Regions from separate parts of the Mesorhizobium sp. WSM4842 genome, predicted to be linked through region 3. Evidence: riboswitches for the same ligand, from Rfam matches in the RefSeq annotation. Region 3 holds a riboswitch; each other region holds the start of a gene.
The links. A riboswitch is a leader RNA that binds a small molecule or an ion and turns the genes downstream of it on or off. The one in region 3 is predicted to bind cobalamin.
Positions count from the first base shown of each region.

Region 1: linked by a shared signal. The riboswitch ahead of AC0NIE_RS02075 (aromatic ring-hydroxylating oxygenase subunit alpha) and the one ahead of AC0NIE_RS18505 (CbtB domain-containing protein) in region 3 are both predicted to bind cobalamin.
Region 2: linked by a shared signal. The riboswitch ahead of metE (5-methyltetrahydropteroyltriglutamate--homocysteine S-methyltransferase) and the one ahead of AC0NIE_RS18505 (CbtB domain-containing protein) in region 3 are both predicted to bind cobalamin.

Region 1 is NZ_CM148372.1:458,004-465,072, forward strand. It holds gene AC0NIE_RS02055 (ABC transporter ATP-binding protein) at 1-705, shown strand, start outside; gene AC0NIE_RS02060 (DUF680 domain-containing protein) at 791-1,150, opposite strand; gene AC0NIE_RS02065 (DUF680 domain-containing protein) at 1,116-1,340, opposite strand; gene AC0NIE_RS02070 (DUF680 domain-containing protein) at 1,462-1,665, opposite strand; cobalamin riboswitch at 2,187-2,387, shown strand; gene AC0NIE_RS02075 (aromatic ring-hydroxylating oxygenase subunit alpha) at 2,603-3,850, shown strand; gene AC0NIE_RS02080 (FAD-binding oxidoreductase) at 3,874-4,989, shown strand; gene AC0NIE_RS02085 (FAD-binding oxidoreductase) at 5,002-5,748, opposite strand; gene AC0NIE_RS02090 (molybdopterin-dependent oxidoreductase) at 5,745-6,356, opposite strand; gene AC0NIE_RS02095 (PDZ domain-containing protein) at 6,465-6,797, opposite strand.
Region 2 is NZ_CM148372.1:6,621,305-6,628,373, forward strand. It holds gene metK (methionine adenosyltransferase) at 1-627, shown strand, start outside; gene AC0NIE_RS32060 (adenosine kinase) at 738-1,730, shown strand; cobalamin riboswitch at 2,122-2,320, shown strand; gene metE (5-methyltetrahydropteroyltriglutamate--homocysteine S-methyltransferase) at 2,436-4,775, shown strand; partial or broken gene AC0NIE_RS32070 (IS5/IS1182 family transposase) at 4,869-4,958, opposite strand; gene tdh (L-threonine 3-dehydrogenase) at 5,439-6,473, shown strand; gene AC0NIE_RS32080 (cytochrome-c peroxidase) at 6,703-7,069, opposite strand, start outside.
Region 3 is NZ_CM148372.1:3,818,290-3,825,358, reverse strand. It holds gene cobO (cob(I)yrinic acid a,c-diamide adenosyltransferase) at 1-520, opposite strand, end outside; gene cobU (bifunctional adenosylcobinamide kinase/adenosylcobinamide-phosphate guanylyltransferase) at 522-1,019, opposite strand; gene AC0NIE_RS18510 (CbtA family protein) at 1,042-1,809, opposite strand; gene AC0NIE_RS18505 (CbtB domain-containing protein) at 1,825-2,004, opposite strand; cobalamin riboswitch at 2,042-2,252, opposite strand; gene AC0NIE_RS18500 (acetyltransferase domain-containing protein) at 2,512-3,504, shown strand; gene AC0NIE_RS18495 (methyltransferase family protein) at 3,501-4,007, shown strand; gene AC0NIE_RS18490 (MerR family transcriptional regulator) at 4,095-4,481, opposite strand; gene mgtE (magnesium transporter) at 4,629-6,059, opposite strand; gene AC0NIE_RS18480 (glycosyltransferase family 4 protein) at 6,613-7,069, shown strand, end outside.

The DNA of each region.
Region 1 (7,069 bases), 3.4 Mb from region 3:
GGCCAGCGCCAGCGCGTCGCCATCGGCCGCGCCATCGTGCGTAACCCTAAGGTCTTCCTGTTCGACGAGCCGCTGTCGAACCTCGACGCGGCACTGCGGGTTGCCACCCGCATCGAGATCGCCAAGCTCAAGGAGTCGATGCCTGCTACGACGATGATCTACGTCACCCACGACCAGGTCGAGGCGATGACGCTGGCCGACCGCATCGTCGTGCTCAAGGAGGGCCACATCGAGCAGGTCGGCACGCCGATGGAGCTCTACAAGAGACCCGGCAATCTGTTCGTCGCCCAGTTCATCGGCTCGCCGGCCATGAACATCCTGCCGGCGACGATCGACAAATCAGGCGACCCGACCATCGTCAGTCATGTCGGCGGGCGCAAGGCGACGGTGCCGATCGCCACGCCGGCGTCCGCGAAGGGTGCTTCGGTCAGCTTCGGCGTGCGGCCGGAGGATCTGATGATCGCCACCGGCGCCGATTATCTTTTCGAGGGAACGGTGGATTATGTCGAGCAGCTCGGCGAGGTCCAGCTCGTCTATGTCGACATCGGCCGCGCCGACCTGCCGCTGGTGACCAAGCTGCCAGGCAATGCCGAAGTCAAGCGCGGCGCTGCGTTGCGGTTGAATGCCGATCCCGGCGACCTGCATATTTTCGACGCCGACGGACATTCCTTCACACTCCACATGGCGGAAGCAAAGGCAGCCTAACTACTGGATCAGGCAGTTTGGCGAAGGCAAAAACAAGAGCGGCGGGCAGAGCCCGCCGCTCTTGTGCATTGCATTCAGGTCGCTGTTAGCGGCCGAACAGGTTCCGGTCGCTGCCCTGCGGGGCGGACTTCTGTATGTCGCCCGAGGAATTGATCAGCTTGTAAACCAGCGAGCCGGTATTGCCTACCGAAGACGTCTGCGTGTTGTCGACGTTGACGGTCGCCTGCTTGTTGATGTCGGTTCCGCCAACTTTGTCGTTGCGGGCATAGGCGCTGCCGGCAGCAATCAAAAGTGCCGCAGCGGTGAGAACGATCTTCTTCATTTCAGTAATCCTGGATTCTCGTATCCCATCAGCGCGGCGGCCTCGGTCTTTGTGAAAGACAATGCCGCCGCTGCTGTTGGGATCGACATTAGTTGTTGCCGAAGAGGTTACGGTCGCTGCCATTGACGGGCTTCTCGTCAGCCGGAACCGGATTCTGCGCCGAAGCCGAATTCTGAATCGAAGCCGTGTACGAGCCGTTGTCGACCGCAGCGGCCGGCTGGTTGGCGCCGTTCGATCCAAAGTTGTCGCTGCCGGCAAAAGCGCTGCCGGAGACAGCCAGGATGGCGGCGGTGGCAAGAATGATCTTCTTCATTTCTAGTACTCCTGAATTTTTCAGATCCCGAGCGGCGGACTGGCCGCTTTGTCTTGTTGTTTGACCATGATCTTTTACGAAAACCGGTTTCCACTTCGGGATCATGGTCTGGGATCAGCTGTTAATTGTTGCCGAAAAGGTTGCGGTCGGCGCCCTGGTCGACGGGCTTTTCAGCGTGAGCCGACTTCTGAATGGAAGCCGTATACGAACTGTCGACCGAGGCGGTCGGCTGATTGGCGCCGTTGGACCCATAATGGTCGCTGCCAGCAAAGGCGCTGCCGGTGATGGCCAGAACGGCGACGGCAATAAGAGCAATCTTTTTCATTTTTGGAACTCCAGTATCTTTAGTTTTCCGTCCGTCTAGCGGCGTGTCTTGGGAGGAATTCGCGTCGTCCGGACAGCCCCGATGTGGGAAGGCCATCCGGCAGATTCCAATCACGAAGTTGTTCCGTGTGGACCAAGAATCTACACCTTGAAATTGTACCAGAGGCTTCTATCGTCATTGCTTTCTGTTTTGTTTTCAAAGGTTTAGGACAAAGAGGCTAATCGACCATTTGACGGATTGCCGGACCTGCGTTCACAGCGTCATGCACGCATTGTCAACAGAAACGAACCGTTCGGTTCGATTTTAGAAGCGGCTTAAAAAGCCGGTGCTGAGTTGTTGTCGAATCGTTAACCATTTCGGCGCCCTGCAATGGTCAATCCGGCACGCTTTCAGGACCGGCAGCGCTCGCAGCAGGCGCAAAGTTCACCTTCCTCAAATCCCGGCCCACAGGTTTCGCCGGCAGTGTCGCGCCGCATGGATACGATGTCGCTTTCATGCGGACAGTCAGCCGGCCGTCATGATTAGATCACGCCATCTCAGGTGCCGCTTGGTGACGACGAAGCGGAGAATTGGGAAGCCGGTCAGAACCCGGCGCTGCCCCCGCAACGGTGGTGGAGTTCAAGTCGCAACGGGAGACCACTGGGCCCAAGCCTGGGAAGGTGTCGCGATGGTCCGCAAGGACACTCCAGAGCCCGGAAACCAGCCCGAGATTTCTAGACTCGACTGATCGCGGTGGGCGGTCAAGAGGTGGATAGTGCATGCCCGGCCCTGTCGCCGGCTTGCGGCCGATCCTCCCTCCATCACCACCAGTTCAGTCTTTGGAGCGACATGCGTCCATTTGGACGCACAACGTACGCTCCAAGACTTTGAATTGCGCATCGTGCTTTCCGAAATCGATTCCGATTTCGGGCCGATGCGACGGCTATGAGGACAGGACATGGATGCGCGCAACGACATGCTGAGGCTCTTGCACGGCCGCAGGGAAGGCTACTCGCTCGAGCAGCCCTTCTACACCGATCCCGATTTCTTCAAGCTCGACATGGAGCTGATCTGGTATCGCGACTGGCTGTTCATCGGCCACGATTGCGAGTTGCCGAAGCCGGGCAGCTACATCACCGCGCAGATCGGCGACTATCCGGTCGTGCTGGTCCGCGACCAGCAAGGCAAGATCAACGCCTTCCACAATTCCTGCCGGCATCGCGGCAGCCGCGTCTGCAACGCCGACAAGGGTACGGCGGCGAAGCTCGTCTGCCCCTATCACCAATGGACCTACGAGCTGGACGGCAGGCTCTTGTTCGCGAGGCAGATGGCGGACGGCTTCGACAAGAGCCAGTTCAGCCTGAAGCCGGTGGCTTGCGAAAGCATCAGTGGCTACATCTTCATCTGCCTGGCCAAGGAGCCCGCCGATTTCGCGCCGATGCGCGCCATGATCGAGCCTTACCTCCTGCCGCACCGGCTGCGCGAGGCAAAAATCGCCTTCGAATCGACCATCGTCGAGAAGGGCAACTGGAAGCTCGTCTGGGAGAACAACCGCGAGTGCTACCATTGCGCCGGCAACCATCCGGAACTGTGCAAGACATTCCCGGAAGCGCCGACCGTCACCGGCGTGCAGGGCGCCGACAGCGATCCGGAGATGCTCGCGCACTGGGCGAAATGCGAGGCGGCGGGCCTGCCGAGCAAGTTCCGCATCGATCCGGCCGGGCAGTATCGCGCCACCCGCGCCCCGCTGCTGCGCGATGCCGTTAGCTACACGATGACGGGAAGACGTGCGGTGAAGAAGAACCTCTCCGACGACGTTTCGACCGACGGTATCGGCTCGCTGCTGCTCTATCACTATCCGACGACCTGGAACCATATCCTCGGCGATCATGCGGTCACCTTCCGCGTGCTGCCGATCAGTGCCACGGAAACGGCCGTCACCACCAAATGGCTTGTCCACAAGGACGCGGTCGAAGGCGTCGACTACGACCTCGCCGATCTCACCCATGTCTGGACCGAGACCAACGACCAGGACCGCCGCATCGTTGAGGAAAACGCCTTCGGCATCCTGTCGCCGGCCTATGAGCCCGGCCCCTATTCGGAACTGCATGAGGGCGGCGTCATCCAGTTCGTCGAATGGTACGCCTCCTTCATCGGGCCGCGCCTTGCCGAGGGCGGGCGGCCGGCGTTGCGCAGCGTCGCCTGAGCGAGGCCAAGGGGATGAATACGATGACGGACCTCGGCCTCTACCGCCATCTCGACGAGATGGCGCCCTGGAACGACAGGCTCCAGGTGCTGGAAGTCATCGGCGTCAGTGACGAGGCGCCTGACGTGAAGACCTTCACCTTCCGCTCCGACAACCAGACCTGGTTCCGCTACAGACCGGGGCAGTTCGTGACGCTGGAACTGCCGACCACCGAGGGCCCGTTGATGCGGACCTATACGCTGTCGTCCTCGCCGTCGCGGCCGTTCTCGATCGCGGTGACGGTGAAAGCACAGCCCGGCAGCCTCGGCACACGCTGGATGTTCGACAATCTGAAGCCCGGTGTTCACGTGAAGGCCTATGGGCCGTCGGGCAACTTTTCGCTGCACAGCCATCCCGCGGCCAGATATCTGTTCATTTCGGCCGGCTCCGGCGTGACTCCGATGATGTCGATGCTGCGCTGGCTGAACGATTGCGCGCCCTGGACAGATGTCGGCTTCGTCAACTGCGCGCGAAAGCCCGAGGAGATCATCTTCCGCAAGGAGCTCGAATTGCTCGGCAGCCGCATGCCGGGCCTGACGCTCGGCTTCATGATCGAGGAGCGGTCCAGCCGCGAGGGCTGGTTCGGCCATATGGGCCGGATCGACGCGATACGGCTGCCGCTGCTGGCGCCCGATTTTCGCGAGCGCGAAATTTTCTGCTGCGGCCCCGACCCGTTCATGCGCGCCGTGCGGCAGATGCTGGAGGCGGCCGGCTTCGACATGGCCAACTATCATCAGGAAAGCTTTGCGGCCCCAGGGGTGGAGGAAATACCGGCCCCGTTCGGTTCGCCGGCAGAGGGTGGGCCGGCAGAGGGCGGGGTCGAGATACCTACTGAGGCCGCAACGCCGATCCGCTTTTCGCTTTCGGATGTCGATGCCGACTGCGTTGCCGGCCAGACCGTGCTGCAGACGGCGCGCGCTTCGGGCGTACGAATTCCCGCAGCCTGCGAGTTCGGCCTGTGCGGAACCTGCAAGGTGAAAAAGGTCTCGGGCACAGTCGAGATGAGCCACAATGGCGGCATCCTCGATCACGAGATCGACGACGGCTTCATCCTTGCCTGCTGTTCGAAGCCGCTGACGGCGATCGAGATCGACGCCTAACCGGCGGGGAGCTTAAACCCCGTAACGCTCGGTGCGGATGAGGCTTGCCGGAACGCCGGCATCGATCAGCGCCTGGGCGGCGGCCGACACGAAGGCATTCGAGCCGCAGACAAAGACTAACCTTGGCGGCGCGGGCAGCCGCGCCATCGATTGCTCCATCATCGCGGCATCGACCCGCCGCGAATAGTCCGCCGGGCGCCGGGCCGGCTCGCGAGTCAGCGCCAACACCAGATCGAAGCCGTCCCGGCGATCATGGAAGTCGATCAGTTCGTCGCGAAAGATCACCTCGTCCCAGATCCGTGCGGAAAACACCAACGCCGCGGGCACCGTTGATTTGCGCGCGGCGCGATGGCGGACCATCGCCATCAGCGGAACCACGCCGGACCCGCCGCCGACCAGCAGAAGCGGGCCGCCGTCGCTGTCGGACCAGACGAAGTGGCCGCCGAGCGGTCCGCGCAGTTCGACCTCATCGCCGACCGCAGCGATATCGTGAAAGAAGGGTGAGATCTCGCCATCATCGAGCCTTTCGATCGCCAGTTCGATCGTCTCGCCGGCTTCCGGCGCCGAGGCGATGGAGTAGGAGCGGCGCGCCTGATAGCCGTCCGGCGCCGTCAGCCTGACATCGACATGCTGCCCGGCACGATAGGCGAAGGGCCGCGACGGCTGGAGGAAAAAACTGGTGACGCGCGGCGTGCGCTTTTCGATGCGGCTGATGGTGACCGTCTGCCAAGGCGACTGCGCCGCCGGCCCGTCGCTCATGGATCGCCCGTATAGCGCTGCTCGCGCCACGGGTCGCCATAGATGTGATAGCCGCGCAGCTCCCAGAACCCGGGCTCGTCGCGCTCGGTGAACTGCAGCCCGTTCAGCCATTTGGCCGACTTCCAGAAATAGAGATGCGGAACCAGCAGCCGCGCTGGGCCGCCATGGTCCGGCGTGATCGGCTTGCCTTCGTAAAGCAGTGCCACCATCGCCTTGCCGGCGGTGAGATCCTTCGTCGGCACGTTGGTGGTGTAGCCGTCGAACGACAGTGCCAGCGTGAAGCCGGTCGGCGGCTCGATGCCGGCATCCGTCAGAATATCGTCGACCAGCACGCCTTGCCACGCCGTGTCGAACTTGGTCCATGCGGTCACGCAATGGATGTCGCGGGTCATCTTGGTCAAAGGCAGCGCGTTGAACTCTGTCCAGTTCCACTTCTTGATCGGCCGCGGTCCGTGCTTGAGCGTGAACGACCAGTCCTCGGTGCTCACGCGCGGCGTCGGCCCGGCCGACAGCACCGGAAACCCTTGCTCGAGATACTGCCCCGGCGGGATACGCGCATCCGTATCCGTCGGAGGCTTTCGTCCTGAAAAGAAGCCGCGGGTGACCATCGGGAAATCCGTTTAAATCAGGCCGCCTGTCGGCCTTCACCAGTCTTCTCGAAGATGCTCTGGCGGGCAACCATAATTTTGGCTGCAACCTCGCGGCAATGCGCCGCTTCAGCCACTGGCGAAGGGCACGGCGACGAACATCTGCGCGTCGCCGCGTTCGACGAGCAGGAGCACGGACTTCTTCCCGACCTGCGCAATCGCCTGGTCCGCCTGCCTGGCGTTCCGCACCGGCGCCTGATTGACGGCGACGATGATGTCGCCGGGCTGCATACCGGAAGCCGAGGCCGTCTTGTCAGGATTGACGCTCTCGACCAGCGCGCCGCGCTGGTTGTGCGTCAGATTCATCGCTTGTCGGACATTAGGAGTGACGTCCATCAGGCCGAGGCCGATCGCAGGAGCACGAAGGCCCTGCTGTGCGGACGGTGTGTCTGAGTCGCCCACCGATGCCGTCTGCACTTCGTCTGCATTGCCTCGCCTGGCAGGCAGCCGACCGGATCGACAGCCCCGCATCTAGGGCGGAGATCGCGGTTTCTAGATGATATTACGAAGATTTAATCTAACGGGTCGGTGTCGCCCGCTCGCCTGATGCGTGGCTGGAGTCGAACCCTGATGAAGGGAGGTAGCGCACGACCTGAAACAAAAAACCCACCTTGCGGCGGGTTGGCGCGATCAGCACCATGCGGAAATTGATAACATAGCTGCCGGCACAAAGC
Region 2 (7,069 bases), 2.8 Mb from region 3:
CTCGATACCATAGTCCTGTCGACGCAGCATGACGAAGAGGTCTCACAAGCCACGGTCCGCGAAGGCGTCATTGAGGAGATCATAAGGCCGGTCTTGCCCCACGACTTGGATACTACCGGGATAAGGTTCCTGGTCAATCCAACAGGCCGGTTCGTGGTCGGTGGGCCGCGCGGCGACTGCGGGCTCACCGGCCGCAAGATCATCGTCGATTCCTACGGCGGTATGGGGCGTCACGGCGGCGGTGCCTTTTCGGGCAAGGACCCCTCCAAGGTTGATCGGTCGGCCGCCTATGCGGCGCGGTACGTCGCAAAAAACGTCGTTGCCAGCGGACTGGCGCAGGTGTGCGAGGTTCAGCTTGCTTACGCGATCGGTGTGGCCGCGCCGGTCTCTATCCTCGTCAATACATTCGGAACCGCAAAGATTGATGAAAAAAGGATCGAGCGCGCCGTCCTTGAGCTTTTCGATCTCCGGCCGAAAGGCATCATCAAGGCGCTTGATCTCTTACGGCCGATTTACCGCAAGACCGCGACATACGGACACTTCGGCCGCGAAGAGCCGGAGTTCACCTGGGAAAAGACGGACAGAGCTGACGACCTGTTGCGTGAGGCAGGACCGGCAGCTGCGTGATGCGCGGGTATTGGATGCGTGGGCATAGTGCGACCCATTCCACACTCGCCAAAAAACACGCCGGCCCCGGCGTGGCGAGAAGCCGGCTCGGGTTTTTGGCGGAGACACTGATCTCGAAATATGACGTGCTTTGCATCGGCAATGCCATCGTCGACATCATCGCGCAGTGCGACGAAGCATTTTTGGAGACGAACGGCATCATCAAGGGCGCGATGAACCTGATCGACACGAGGCGCGCCGAGCTGCTCTACAGCCGCATGGGCCCGGCCATCGAAGCCTCCGGCGGCAGCGCCGGCAACACGGCGGCGGGTGTCGCCAGCTTCGGCGGCCGCGCTGCTTTCTTCGGCAAGGTCTCCAACGATGCGCTAGGCGAAATCTACGCCCACGACATCCATGCGCAGGGGGTTGCCTTCGACACCAGGCCGCTCAAGGGCGAGCCGCCGACGGCGCGCTCGATGATCTTCGTTACCCCAGACGGCGAGCGCTCGATGAACACCTATCTCGGCGCCTGCATCGAGCTCGGGCCGGAGGATGTCGAGGTCGACAAGGCCTCTGGCGCCAAGGTCACCTATTTCGAAGGCTATCTGTGGGATCCGCCGCGCGCCAAGGAGGCAATCCGGCAGACGGCGATGCTGGCGCACGCGGCAGGCCGCGAAGTGTCGATGACACTGTCGGATTCGTTCTGCGTCGACCGCTATCGCGACGAATTCCTCGACCTGATGCGTTCGGGTACAGTCGATATCGTCTTCGCCAACAGCCACGAGATCAAATCGCTTTATCAGACGGCGTCGTTCGACGAGGCGCTGGCGCAGATCCGCAAGGATTGCCGGATCGCCGCCGTGACCCGTTCGGAAAAAGGCTCCGTCATCGTGCGCGGCGACGAGACCGTGGTCATCAAGGCGACCGCGATCAAGGAGCTGGTCGACACGACGGGCGCCGGCGACCTCTATGCCGCAGGTTTCCTCTACGGCTACACGCAAGGCCGCAGCCTGAAGGATTGCGGCGACCTCGGTTCACTGGCTGCCGGATTGGTCATCCAGCAGATCGGCCCCAGGCCGCGGCAGACTTTGCGCCGCGAGGCTGAACAGGCGGGGCTGTTGTAGGGCGGCATCTCCGCCACGTGTTGCCCACCTTCCCGTTGTGCGGGCTGTCCAGCCAAGCGCGGGTAAAACGTCGCGTACCCGTCCGTGAAGGATGGCGGTTTTCTCCAAATTTCTGATTTCTTGAGGCTCAGGGACGTTGTCGCACTTCGGGCCAGTACTGCCGGCCGATCATGATGGCCAACACGCCCTTTTTGACGAAAGTCGTTTTGAGCCGGGATCGTAGACTGGCAGATTGCCCGAGCGGCCAGGCACAGCCTGCGCAGACCGGCGAGTGGCGCAAATGGCTCAGCTCTACCGCGACCTGCGACTTGGGAAACACGCCGCAGGTGAACGGTTCACATAAACACATAAACATTTCTTTATACCGCATTGACAACAAAGCGGGCTGCTGCGATTGTCCGCGTGTCGTGGTTCTCCGCAAGGCGTTGCCGTAGCGGAGCTAAGAGGGAAGCCGGTGCAATGCCGGCGCTGCCCCCGCAACTGTAAGCGGCGAGCCAAACCCATCAATGTCACTGGGGCGCTGCCCCGGGAAGACGGGGCAGAGGCTGTGACCCGCGAGCCAGGAGACCTGCCACGGTAAACAACGTCCACGGGCGGGGTGTCTGATGGCCGCGGCAGCTCGGCGTTTATGCCGGCCTGCTAGCGCCTTCCTTGTCCCCGCCGCAACCATCGGGGTATGGAATGAATGTCTCCCAGCAAGTTCCCATAGCAACGCTTGGCATGCCGCGTATCGGTCGCCGGCGAGAACTGAAATTCGCGCTCGAAAGCTACTGGTCCAGAAAATCTTCTGCTGCCAACCTTCTGTCGACGGCGAAGGCACTCCGTGCCGCCAGCTGGAGCGAGCAGCATGACCGCGGCGTGTCGAAAATCCCGTCGAACGATTTCTCACTGTATGACCATGTGCTCGACACCGCAGCAATGGTCGGCGCCGTGCCAGCTCGTTACGGCTGGACGGGCGGGGAGGTCCCGCTCGACATCTATTTCGCGATGGCGCGCGGGACGCAAGGCGATGCCGCGGCTTGCGGACGCGCCAGTCACGGGCATGCAGGGCAGCGCGTAACCGCGATGGAAATGACCAAATGGTTCGACACGAACTACCACTACATCGTGCCGGAGCTGGGCGACGATCAGACATTCGCCCTCTCGTCGACGAAACCAGTCGATCACTTTCTGGAGGCAAAAGAGCTCGGCATCCATACACGCCCGGTCATCCTTGGACCGGTGACCTTCCTCAAGCTGGCAAAGTCTCCCGACCAGGGCTTCAATCCCATAGCGCTCCTACCGCGCCTGCTGCCCGTCTACGAGCAACTCCTGCGGAGGCTGGAGCTCTCGGGGGCCGACTGGGTACAGATTGATGAGCCGGCGCTTGTGCTCGACCTTAACCCGAACGAACGAGCTGCCTTCGAATTCACATACGGCCAGCTGTCGAAAGCCGCGCCCAAGTTGAAAATTATGATGGCGACCTATTTCGGGCCGCTGGGAGACAATCTGGAGACCGCGCTTTCGCTGCGCCTGGCGGGCCTACATCTCGACCTCGTGCGCGCTCCCGAGCAGTTGGAGACGGTTGGTCGGCTCGCACCGAAGGATCTGGTGCTCTCACTTGGCTTGATCGACGGCCGCAACGTCTGGCGCGCGAACCTGGCTGCCATTCTCGACCGCATCAAGCCGGTCGTTGCCGGCTGGCCGCTGGATCGCGTCGAGATTGCGCCTTCCTGCTCGATGCTTCATGTGCCGATGGACCTGCGGATGGAGACCGCGCTCGATGTGGACGTCAGTTCGTGGCTGGCATTCGCCGCCCAGAAGACTGAAGAGCTGCTCGTGCTGGCCCAAGCCTTATCCGAAGGCAGGGAGGCCGTAGCAGGCTCACTGGAAGCTTCTGCCGAGGCGGCCGCCGCGCGCGCAATGTCTACAAAGGTCCATGATGCGCTCGTCCACGGGCGAATTATCAGCATTGACGGCGTCATGAAGCAACGAAAGAGCGCATTTCCCAAGCGCTCGAGAATCCAGGCTGACACGCTCGGCCTGCCGCCGTTCCCCACGACTACCATCGGGTCCTTCCCGCAGACGCCCGAGGTGCGCAGGGCGCGCTCCGCTCATGCGAAGGGCAGGCTGAGCTATGTCGACTACCAGGCCTTCCTGAAGAAGGAGACTGAGGCGGCGGTCCGTTGGCAGGAGGAGATCGGGCTGGACGTGCTGGTACACGGCGAGTTCGAACGAAACGACATGGTGCAGCATTTCGGCGAGCAGCTGTCCGGCCTCGCATTCACCCAGCATGGCTGGGTGCAAAGTTACGGCTCCCGGCTCGTGCGCCCTCCCATCATCTTCGGCGACGTATCGCGGCCCAATCCGATGACGGTCCTCTGGTGGCAATTTGCCCAGTCTCTGACGAAAAAGCCGGTAAAGGGCATGCTCACAGGCCCAGTGACGATTCTTAACTGGTCTTTTGTGCGCGACGACGTACCCCGCGCCGAGGTCTGCCGCCAGATCGCACTCGCCATCCGCGATGAAGTGGCCGACCTTGAAAGAGTTGGCGCAAGGGTGATCCAGATCGATGAGGCCGCGTTTCGCGAAGGCTTGCCCCTGCGGAAGTCCGATTGGAAACATTATCTCGGCTGGGCAGTCGAATGCTTCCGTCTCGCTTCAACGGGTGTAGAGGACGCGACCCAAATTCACACCCACATGTGCTATTCTGAGTTCAATGAGATCATCGACTCGATCGCTGAACTGGACGCGGACGTGATTTCGATCGAGACGTCGCGCTCCAAAATGGAACTGCTAGACGCCTTCACGAAGTCAAAATATCCGAACGAAATCGGTCCTGGCGTCTACGACATTCACTCACCACGTGTCCCGGAAATTGGCGAAATTTTGCATCTCGCCCAACTTGCCCGCGAGCGACTGTCGGACGGCCAACTGTGGGTGAATCCGGACTGTGGCCTCAAAACAAGGAAATGGGAGGAGGTCCGCCCTGCCCTCATGAACATGATCGCTGCAGCAAGCGCGCTGCGGGAGAAAGTGCAGGCGCAGGCCGCTGGGCCACTGTGACCGGCAAACATGTGGCGGGCTGCGCGGATAATTCAAACAAAGGACGACATCGAAAAGCCGCGCACAGGTCGGTGGACGCGTGCGAGTCCCCACCCTTGTCGTCCAGCCGAAGGTCCGCTCGACGGCCCAGCGGCGAGGCAGGATTTGGAAGCGCTTCCGGTCCGAAGGACGGATGATTTCGATCACGAAATGGGGGAAGGCGGCTTTGTCCATGAGCTTCAGCCTCTCACACAGCCAGGGGTCAACAGACACTTCACCGAGGGGCGAACGCTTGCGGATGCCGCCTGTGCACCGGCACCATCGAGATATCGGCGGCGAGATCGACCATCGAGAGCACCGGTATCGAGGGAATGCGTCGCATGTGGCGGACATCGACAAAATAGCCATACCGCCCAGCCGCAAGCTGCGACCATTACTCATCGCTTGAATTGAAACTTGGCTGCATCTGGCATGGCGTTTGCTCCGCTTCTGCTGAGGTTCGCTGAAAACAGAGTTTTTCAAGCGCATGGATCGCGGTGGAATGTTGCTTCGACACAAAGGCAGCCGCCAACATTACGATCGGCCAAGGATCTCAGGTGTGCTCTCCGAGCGCACCTTTTTCGTTGTGCAGGCTACCGGAGGAGCGGCAAGGAGCGGAATCAACCAAGGTGTAAGGAGCACTTGATGTCGAACATGATGAAGGCGTTGGTGAAGGCCAAGGCCGAACCGGGCATCTGGATGGAAGAGGTGCCGGTGCCGGAGATCGGCCCCAACGATGTGCTGATCAAGATCAAGAAGACGGCGGTCTGCGGCACTGACTTGCACATCTACAATTGGGACCAGTGGGCGCAAAAGACGGTGCCGGTGCCGATGGTCACCGGCCATGAATTTATCGGCACGGTCGCCGATTTCGGCGCAGCGGTCACCGAATACAAGGTCGGCCAGCGCGTGTCGGGCGAAGGCCACATCGTCTGCGGCCATTGCCGCAACTGCCGTGCTGGGCGAGGGCATCTGTGCCGCAATACGCTCGGTGTCGGCGTCAACCGTCCCGGCGCCTTCGGCGAATATCTGGCGATCCCGCAGCACAATGTCGTGCCGATCCCCGATGATGTGCCGGACGAGACCGCGGCGATCTTCGATCCCCTGGGCAATGCCGTTCACACCGCATTGTCCTTCGATCTGGTCGGCGAGGACGTGCTGGTCACCGGCGCCGGGCCGATCGGCATCATGGCTGCGCTCGTTGCCCAATGCGTCGGCGCGCGAAAGGTGGTCATCACAGACATCAACCCGGTGCGGCTTGCGCTGGCGAAAAAGCTTGGCGTCCAGCATGTCGTCGACGCGTCGAAGGAAAAGCTGCGCGACGTCATGCCGGCGCTCGGCATGACCGAAGGTTTTGACGTCGGCCTCGAAATGTCGGGTGCGGCACCCGCCTTCCGCGACATGATCGACACCATGAACAATGGCGGCAAGATCGCCATTCTGGGCATTGCCCCGACCGGCTTCGAGATCGACTGGAACAAGGTCATCTTCAAGATGCTGCATCTCAAGGGCATCTATGGCCGCGAAATGTTCGAGACCTGGTACAAGATGATCGCCCTGGTGCAGGGTCCGCTCGATGTCAGTGGGTTGATCACGCACCGCATCGGCATTGACGACTACAAGACTGGGTTCGACGCGATGCGCAGCGGCAATTCGGGCAAGGTGGTGATGGACTGGTGAGCGTTGGCCGGGTGCCGTTCCGGAAAGTTGGAGGGACGGCACCCCCCGGCCTGCCGGCGATCTCGCCGCGAGGGGCATCGCTGTGCAAAGCAGTGGCTCCTCCCCCGACGTGCGCCGCTCAATCGTCGGCGACGTATCGCGGCCAAATCGGCGACGCTCGTGGCAATTCGCCCAGATCGGGCAAGGAAATGCTCACAGGCCCCGCCGCGATCGTCTGCTTTCCCAATGCCTAGGATCGAGGCCGAGGTGTTGTGGGCGTTTCAGTCGGCAAGATGGGATATGTGATCTCCGCTCGCTTTCCGGTCAGCGAATGAAGGTAGGCAACCAGCTGATCGATTTCGATTTGCGTTAGCTGTTCGCCAAGCTGGGTGGTGCCCATGATAGCGACGGCCTCTCTCAGGTCCCAGACCTTGCCCGAATGAAAGTATGGCGCGGTGATTGCTACGTTGCGCAGCGACGGCACGCGGAAAACATAGGAATCCTCGGGTACATTGGTGACGGCAAATCGTCCCTTGTCGTTCTCCGGCAGAATGTCGGCGCTAGGCCTCTCAACGAGGCCGAATGGATAATAGCCTTCCCCACCAATATTGACACCG
Region 3 (7,069 bases):
CGACGACATGCAGGTTTTCGCGCCGCCCTTTCAGCGCCGCCACCACTTTGTCGAGATCGAGATAGTCGTAGCGCAGCGCGATGTTCAGTTCGTCGAGCACCACAAGGCTGATCGACGGATCGGCCATCAGCTCGAGCGCCTTGGCCCAGGCAGCCTCGGCGGCGGCGATGTCGCGCTTCAGATCCTGCGTCTCCCAGGTGAAACCCTCGCCCATCGTGTGCCAGACGACCCGATCGCCGAAAGCGGCAAAGGCATCCTTCTCGCCGGTATGCCATTTGCCCTTGATGAACTGGACGACGCCGACGCGCTTGCCGTAGCCGAGCATCCTCAGCGCCAACCCGAAAGCAGCGGTGGTCTTGCCTTTGCCGGGCCCGGTGTTGACGATCAGCAGCGCCTTCTCGACCGTCTTTCCGGCGACCTCGGCGTCCTGCACCGCCTTGCGCTTGGCCATCTTGGCGCGGTGACGTTCCTCGTCCCTGTCGTTAATCGGCTTGTCTTCAATGTGTTTGTTATCAGCCATGTCATTTCACCTCGAGCGGCAATCCCGCCACCATCAGCAGCACGGTGCCGGCGACTGCCGCGACCTGCTGGTTGAGCCGGCCGGCGGCATCGCGAAACCGGCGAGCCAGCGCATTGTCGGGCACGATGCCCTGGCCAACCTCGTTGGAAACCACGAACCATGGCCCGCGCGGCCGCGACAGCACATCGGCCAGCCCTCGGCATTCGGCCTCAATGTCGCGTTCGGCCAGCATATGGTTGGTCAGCCACAGCGTGAGGCAATCGACGAGGACAGGCCGGCCGTCAGGCAACGCCTCAATCGCGCCGACGAGATCGAGTGGCGCGTCGATGGTCGTCCAACCCTCGCCGCGCCGCGACCGATGCAGCGCGATACGCTCGCGCATCTCGTCGTCATAGGCTTGCGCCGTAGCGATATAGGCCCACGGCGCCGGACAGGCCGTCACCAGTCTTTCGGCATGCGCGCTCTTGCCGGAGCGCGCACCGCCGATGACCAGGGTCAGCTTGCCGCCGGGAGCAGCGCGATCAGGCAAAGCTGTCGCGCAGGCCGGTCGTGCTGCCGGTCAAGCGGCCGCGCACCACGCCGACGACGGCGCCGAGCACCAGCCAGAACACCAGATTGGTCAGTGTCACCGCCACCACGAACTGGTGGTGCAGGGCTTCCGGGATCGGCGATTCAAAACTGTCGGGCTGCGGCGCGCCGACGATATGCGGCGCCACGATCCACGCCACGGCAAGCAGCGCCAGCGGCAGGGATTTGCGAAAGGCGAGCAGCCCAAGACCGGCCGCTGTCACCACCACAGTTGCCGTCCACCAGATCTGGCGCTGGGCGAGATCGGCAGCCGGCATAGCCGGCAGTTCGGGAGGCAGGCCAAGGTTCGGAGCCAGCGTGAACACGGCAAAGCCGGCAAGGCCCCAGAACAGGCCCTGACGCCAATTGCCGATGCCGCCGGCGAACTCCGAAGCGGCGACCAGGATCAGCGCAAAGCCGATGCCGGTGACGACGTTGGCAACGACGTTGAAGGCGAAGCGCTCGAAACCGTCGGCCGGCGCCCAGCCTTCGTCTTCCGCAGCCGGAGCGGCCGGTTCGGCGCTACTCATGGCATTGGCGTCCGTGGCGTTCGCGGCCGGCGCCGCGGCGTGGTCATGCGTGTGGCCACCGCCGGCCTGCTCGTAGACTTCCGCCTTGAGAATGAGCGGCACGGTGGCGTAGGCCTGCATGCAGGCGAGAACGACGCCAGCCACAAGCCCTGCGATCGCCGCGATGAACACGACGTTGCGAAACAGTGTCATGATGTCGGCCCCTCGTCAGTGGCAGGGAAACGCCATCGAATGGCGATAGTCGTGGGCGGCATTGTGGACCGCATCGATATGCGAGAAGCCGACAAAGCCCATGACGAAAATGCCGAGAAATGCAGCAAGCGCCAGCTGCACGAAGCGCGACTGCGAGGAGACGGAAGCGACGAGCGAGACGGAAGCGGTATTCATGTCTTGTCCTTTCGCCCTCCACCCGAGGGCATAGAAATCAGTTCTCCTGTCGCCGGCAGGTCTCCTGGCTCGCGGATCAGCGCCCTTCCCCACCTTCCCGAAGAAGCTCTTCCCGAAAGAAACTCTTCAGTGGCATATGGAGAGGACTACCGCACACAGTTGCGGGGGCAGCCACGGCATTGGGCAAAGAATCGCCCTTACCGCATTCCCTCTTGGTTCCAAACGGAACCGACGACGGGTGCGACTATAGGCAGAATCGCCGTGCCCGGCAAACCAAATTCCGCCAGCTACCAGCGCGAATGCGCCGTCTCTGGAACCAGCCGGCCGGCGCCACGAGGCCGGAGTGCTGATGCCCGAGGAATATGGCCCGCATCGCTTCTAATGGGTGCGTCAGCGGCATACGGCGCTTTCACCGACGCCCTGAGCATCAACGGGATTTGCCCTGTCTTCTTTTGTCCGGGGCAACCATGATAGTCGTCTTCAAGTGCTGAATCAGATTGCGAGACCATGAGCATTTCTACGCCGACCGTTCAGGACCGATCCAAGCGCATCATCGCCATCGACGTCGCCCGCGGCGTCGCTTTGCTTGCCATGGCGAGTTACCATTTCACCTGGGATCTCGAATTCTTTGGCTACACCGATCCCGGCCTGACCGCCTTCGGCTGGTGGAAATTCTACGCGCGCTGCATCGCTTCGACCTTCCTGTTCCTGGTCGGCGTCAGCCTGTTCCTCGCCCATAGCAAACTGATCCGCTGGAACGGCTTCTGGAAACGCTTCGCCATGGTCGCCGGGGCGGCGCTCGCCATATCGGCTGCCACGAGGCTTGCCACGCCGGACAGTTTCATCTTCTTCGGTATCCTGCACGAGATCGCGCTCGCCAGCCTGCTCGGCCTGGCGTTTCTGCGGCTGCCGGCGCTGCTGACGCTTGCTGTCGCAGCTTTCGTCATCACAGCGCCGCTCTACCTCAGGTCCGAGATCTTCGACCATCCGGCCCTGTGGTGGGTCGGCCTGTCGGCAACCAACCCGCGCTCCAACGATTATGTCCCGCTGTTTCCATGGTTCGGCGCTGTGCTTGCGGGTATCGCGACGGCAAAACTCGCCTCCGCCTCCGGCCTGCTGACGCGGTTGGCAGGCCTGACGCCCGGCCGCTGGACAAATCCGCTGGTCTTTATCGGCCGGCACAGCCTCGCCTTCTATCTGATCCACCAGCCGGTGCTGATCGGCTCGATCTGGCTTTTTTCGCAAGTCATGCCGGCACCGGTCGAGACCAGGCAGGTCACCTTCCTGAAAGAATGCCAGACTTCGTGCGAGCAATCGCGCGACACGGAGTTCTGCTCCAGCTATTGTGTGTGCATGCTCGATACACTCGAGGGCGAGGCCACGCTTGATCGGCTCTACCGCAACGACCAAGCTGCGGAATCGAAGGCACATCTCGACGAGCTCGCCGGCGCCTGCACTGCCAAAGCCGACAGCACTTTGATGGAGGGAGGAGCACAATGACCGACCATCAACAGAAACCTGGGCAACAGAAACCGGGACAGCCGAAACCGGGGTTTATACCGTGGCCGCCGCTGATCTATGTCGCGGCCATCGCCGTCAGCATCGCGCTTGGCTTGCTCTATCCGCTGCCATGGATCGGCGGCCTTCTGGGCGACATCCTGTTCGCGGCCGGCTGGGTGGCATTGTTCGGCGTCGTCGCGCTCTGGTTCACGGCAATCCGCACCATGATCCGGGCAAAGACGACTCTCCACCCAAACGCCGTGCCCGATCACCTGGTCACATCAGGCCCCTTCGCCGTCAGCCGCAACCCGATATATCTGGCCAACACGCTGCTGCTGATCGGCGTGGCCCTTATCTCGGGGATCGTATGGTTCCTGCCGCTGGCGATCATCGCCGCCTTCGCAACGCAGAAGATGGCGATCGAGGGCGAGGAAAGAGTTCTGACGGCGAAATTCGGCAAGAAATACCGGGATTACGCTAAAAAGGTGCGGCGCTGGATTTGAGGCGTGCGGCAAGGTCTTTTTAAGAATTCGCTCTGGCAGAAAACCACACTAGCTGGCCGCCAGAGTAGAATTGTCAAAAAAGGCCGCTCAGGTGTTGACGCCGAGCTCCACCAATCGCTCGACGCAGGATTCCTCGGCCTGATCTAGTTCCGCCAGCGTCTCTTCGAGGTCGCGGCGCTTCTGGCGCAGATCCTCGCGCTTTTCCTCGATTCGTTTGATCATCAGGTTGAGCTGACCGACCTCCCCGGGCGGCTCCTTGTACATCTGGATGATTTCGCGGATTTCGTTGATCGAAAAGCCGAGCCTCTTGCCGCGCATGATCTGGCGGATGAGATGCCGGTCCGACGGGCGAAACAGCCGCGTGCGGCCGCGCCGTACCGGCTGCACCAGCCCCTCGTCCTCGTAGAAGCGCAGCGTCCGCGTCGAAACATCGAATTCGCGGGTCAGTTCGGTGATCGAATAATATTCCCGCATCGTTACTCCAAAAGCCCGGAAAGCGGCGCGATTGCCATCATGCGGCGATGCCTTCATTCACAAAAGGGCTCGTCCCGCACCGGAATCGACCGGCAGCTCTCCATCCAAACCTCGCACGCAACTTACGTAAAAGTCAATTGAAACGCCTTATCCGGCTCCCGCGCCCAGATGCAGCCACCAGGTGGCAAGGCTAAGGAAGGCGAGGAAACCGATAACGTCGGTAATCATCGTCGTGAAGATTGATGACGAAATCGCCGGATCGGCGCCGAGCCTGTCGAGGAACAGAGGAATCAGAATGCCGCCGAGTGCCGCAGCCAGCATGTTCACGATCATCGCCGCGGCAATGACGAAACCGAGATCGGGATTGTGAAACCAGAGGCCGGCGACCAGCCCGAGGATCGCCGCAATGACCATGCCATTCAGCAAGCCGACCACAACCTCGCGGCGAATGACGCGACCGGCATTGTAGATATCGAGGTCGCGTGTGGCGAGCGCGCGCACGGTCACTGTCATCGTCTGCGTGCCGGCATTGCCGCCCAGCGAGGCGACGATCGGCATCAGTGCGGCAAGTGCGACCATTTCCTCGATCGTCGCACCGAACATACTGATCACCGAGGCCGAGATGAAGGCCGTCCCGAGGTTGACCAGCAGCCACGGAACGCGCGAGCGCGAGGTCGAGAGAATGCTGTCCGACAGTTCTTCATCGCCGACACCACCCATGCGCAGCAGATCCTCCTCTGCTTCCTGCTGGATGACGTCGACGACATCGTCGATGGTCAGCACGCCGACCAGCCGGTCATTCTCATCGACGACGGCGGCGGAGAGAAGGTCGTATTGCTCGAATTCGCGCGCCGCCTCTTCCTGGTCCATCGTGGCCGGAATGGCGTGCCTGGTCTCATGCATGACCTCTTCGACCTTGATCGAGCGCTTGGTGCGCAGGATCTGGTCGAGGTCGATGGCGCCGAGCAGCTTGAAGCTTGGGTCGATGACGAATATCTGGCTGAAGCGGTCGGGTAGGTTCTGGTCCTCGCGCATGTAGTCGATGGTCTGGCCGATCGTCCAGAACGGCGGCACCGCGACGAACTCCGTCTGCATGCGGCGGCCGGCGGTCTCTTCGGGATAGTCGAGCGAGCGGCGCAGCCTGATCCGCTCGGTGAACGGCAGTTGCGACAGGATCTCGTCCTGATCTTCCTTTTCGAGATCCTCGAGAATGTAGACCGCGTCGTCGGAATCGAGATCCTGCACCCCCTGGGCAATCTGCGCGTTGGGCAGGCTGTCGACGATGTCGCGGCGGATCGCCTCGTCGACCTCGGTCAGCGCGGAAAAATCGAAATCGGCGCCCAGCAATTCGACCAGCGCGCGGCGCTGTTCGGGATGAAGCGCCTCGAGCAGATCGCCGAGTTCCGATTGGTGCAGGTCGTCGACTTCACGCTTCAGCGTCAGCGTGTCGCGATCGGCGATCGCGGCGCCGATCTGGGCCAAGAACGACGACAGAATGGCGCCGTCCTCGCCATAAATGTCGGCATGGCTGCCGTCAGCGGCCCTGGCGCCGGTCGTCTGTTCGTCCTGGCCTTCCACCAGCGCCTCCCGCCATCAGAATTCCGGAAAAGGTGCCTGTCACGTCTAGAACATTGGACCCAAAAGTGGAAACCGGTTTTGGGAAAAATCCGATGCTCAAACACAAAGATAGTGCGGCGGCACGATTCGACCTGAGAGTCCGCCTCTATGGCGCAACGCGTGGGAATATCAAACGAAATACGCCCTTCCCCGCCGTGGAGCGAAGGCTGGTGCAACCGGATCGCCCGACAGACGTTGATGCCGCACTCGGCCCTCTCCTCAAGGACGCGAAGGCTCAGGCGATGAGGTCAGAGACCAACGGGCGCAAGGGATGACAGACTGATCGAAATGGCAGCCGTTGGACACCGTAAAATCCTCGAAGAACCGTCGAACGTCGATTCCAGGCAACTCGGTGACCGAAATATGCGACAGAGCCGGTTTGCCTTACCATAACGTCAAATGCGTTGACCTGAGCGCATGCTCGGAATTTGCGAATGGAGGGTGGAATCCTTATAGTTGTGAATTGGCGCACGCTTTCGACTGCGGGCGTGCAGAATCGTAGAGAAGGATACAGATGCCGGACGTCAACTCGGATGCGGCGACACCTCGAATTGCACTCATTTCAACCCACGGCTACGTAGCTGCCAACGCACCACTCGGCGCGGCCGATACCGGCGGACAGGTGGTCTACGTCCTGGAACTTGCAAAAAAGCTGGCCCAGTTGGGCTATGCTGTCGATATCTGGACGCGGCGATTTGAAGACCAGCCTCCTGTCGATGAAGTGGCAGACGGGGTTCGTGTCCTGCGTGTCGCCTGTGGCGGACGCGATTTTATTCCGAAGGAATATCTTCACCGCCACCTTCTCGAGTGGTGTGAAAACGCGCTGCGCCTGATTCGCAGGGAAAACCTCTCCTACGACTTCATCAACAGCCACTACTGGGATGCGGGCGTGGCGGGGCAGCGACTGTCGGAAGCGCTCACTATCCCGCACATCCATACGCCGCATTCCCTCGGCATATGGAAGCAGCGCC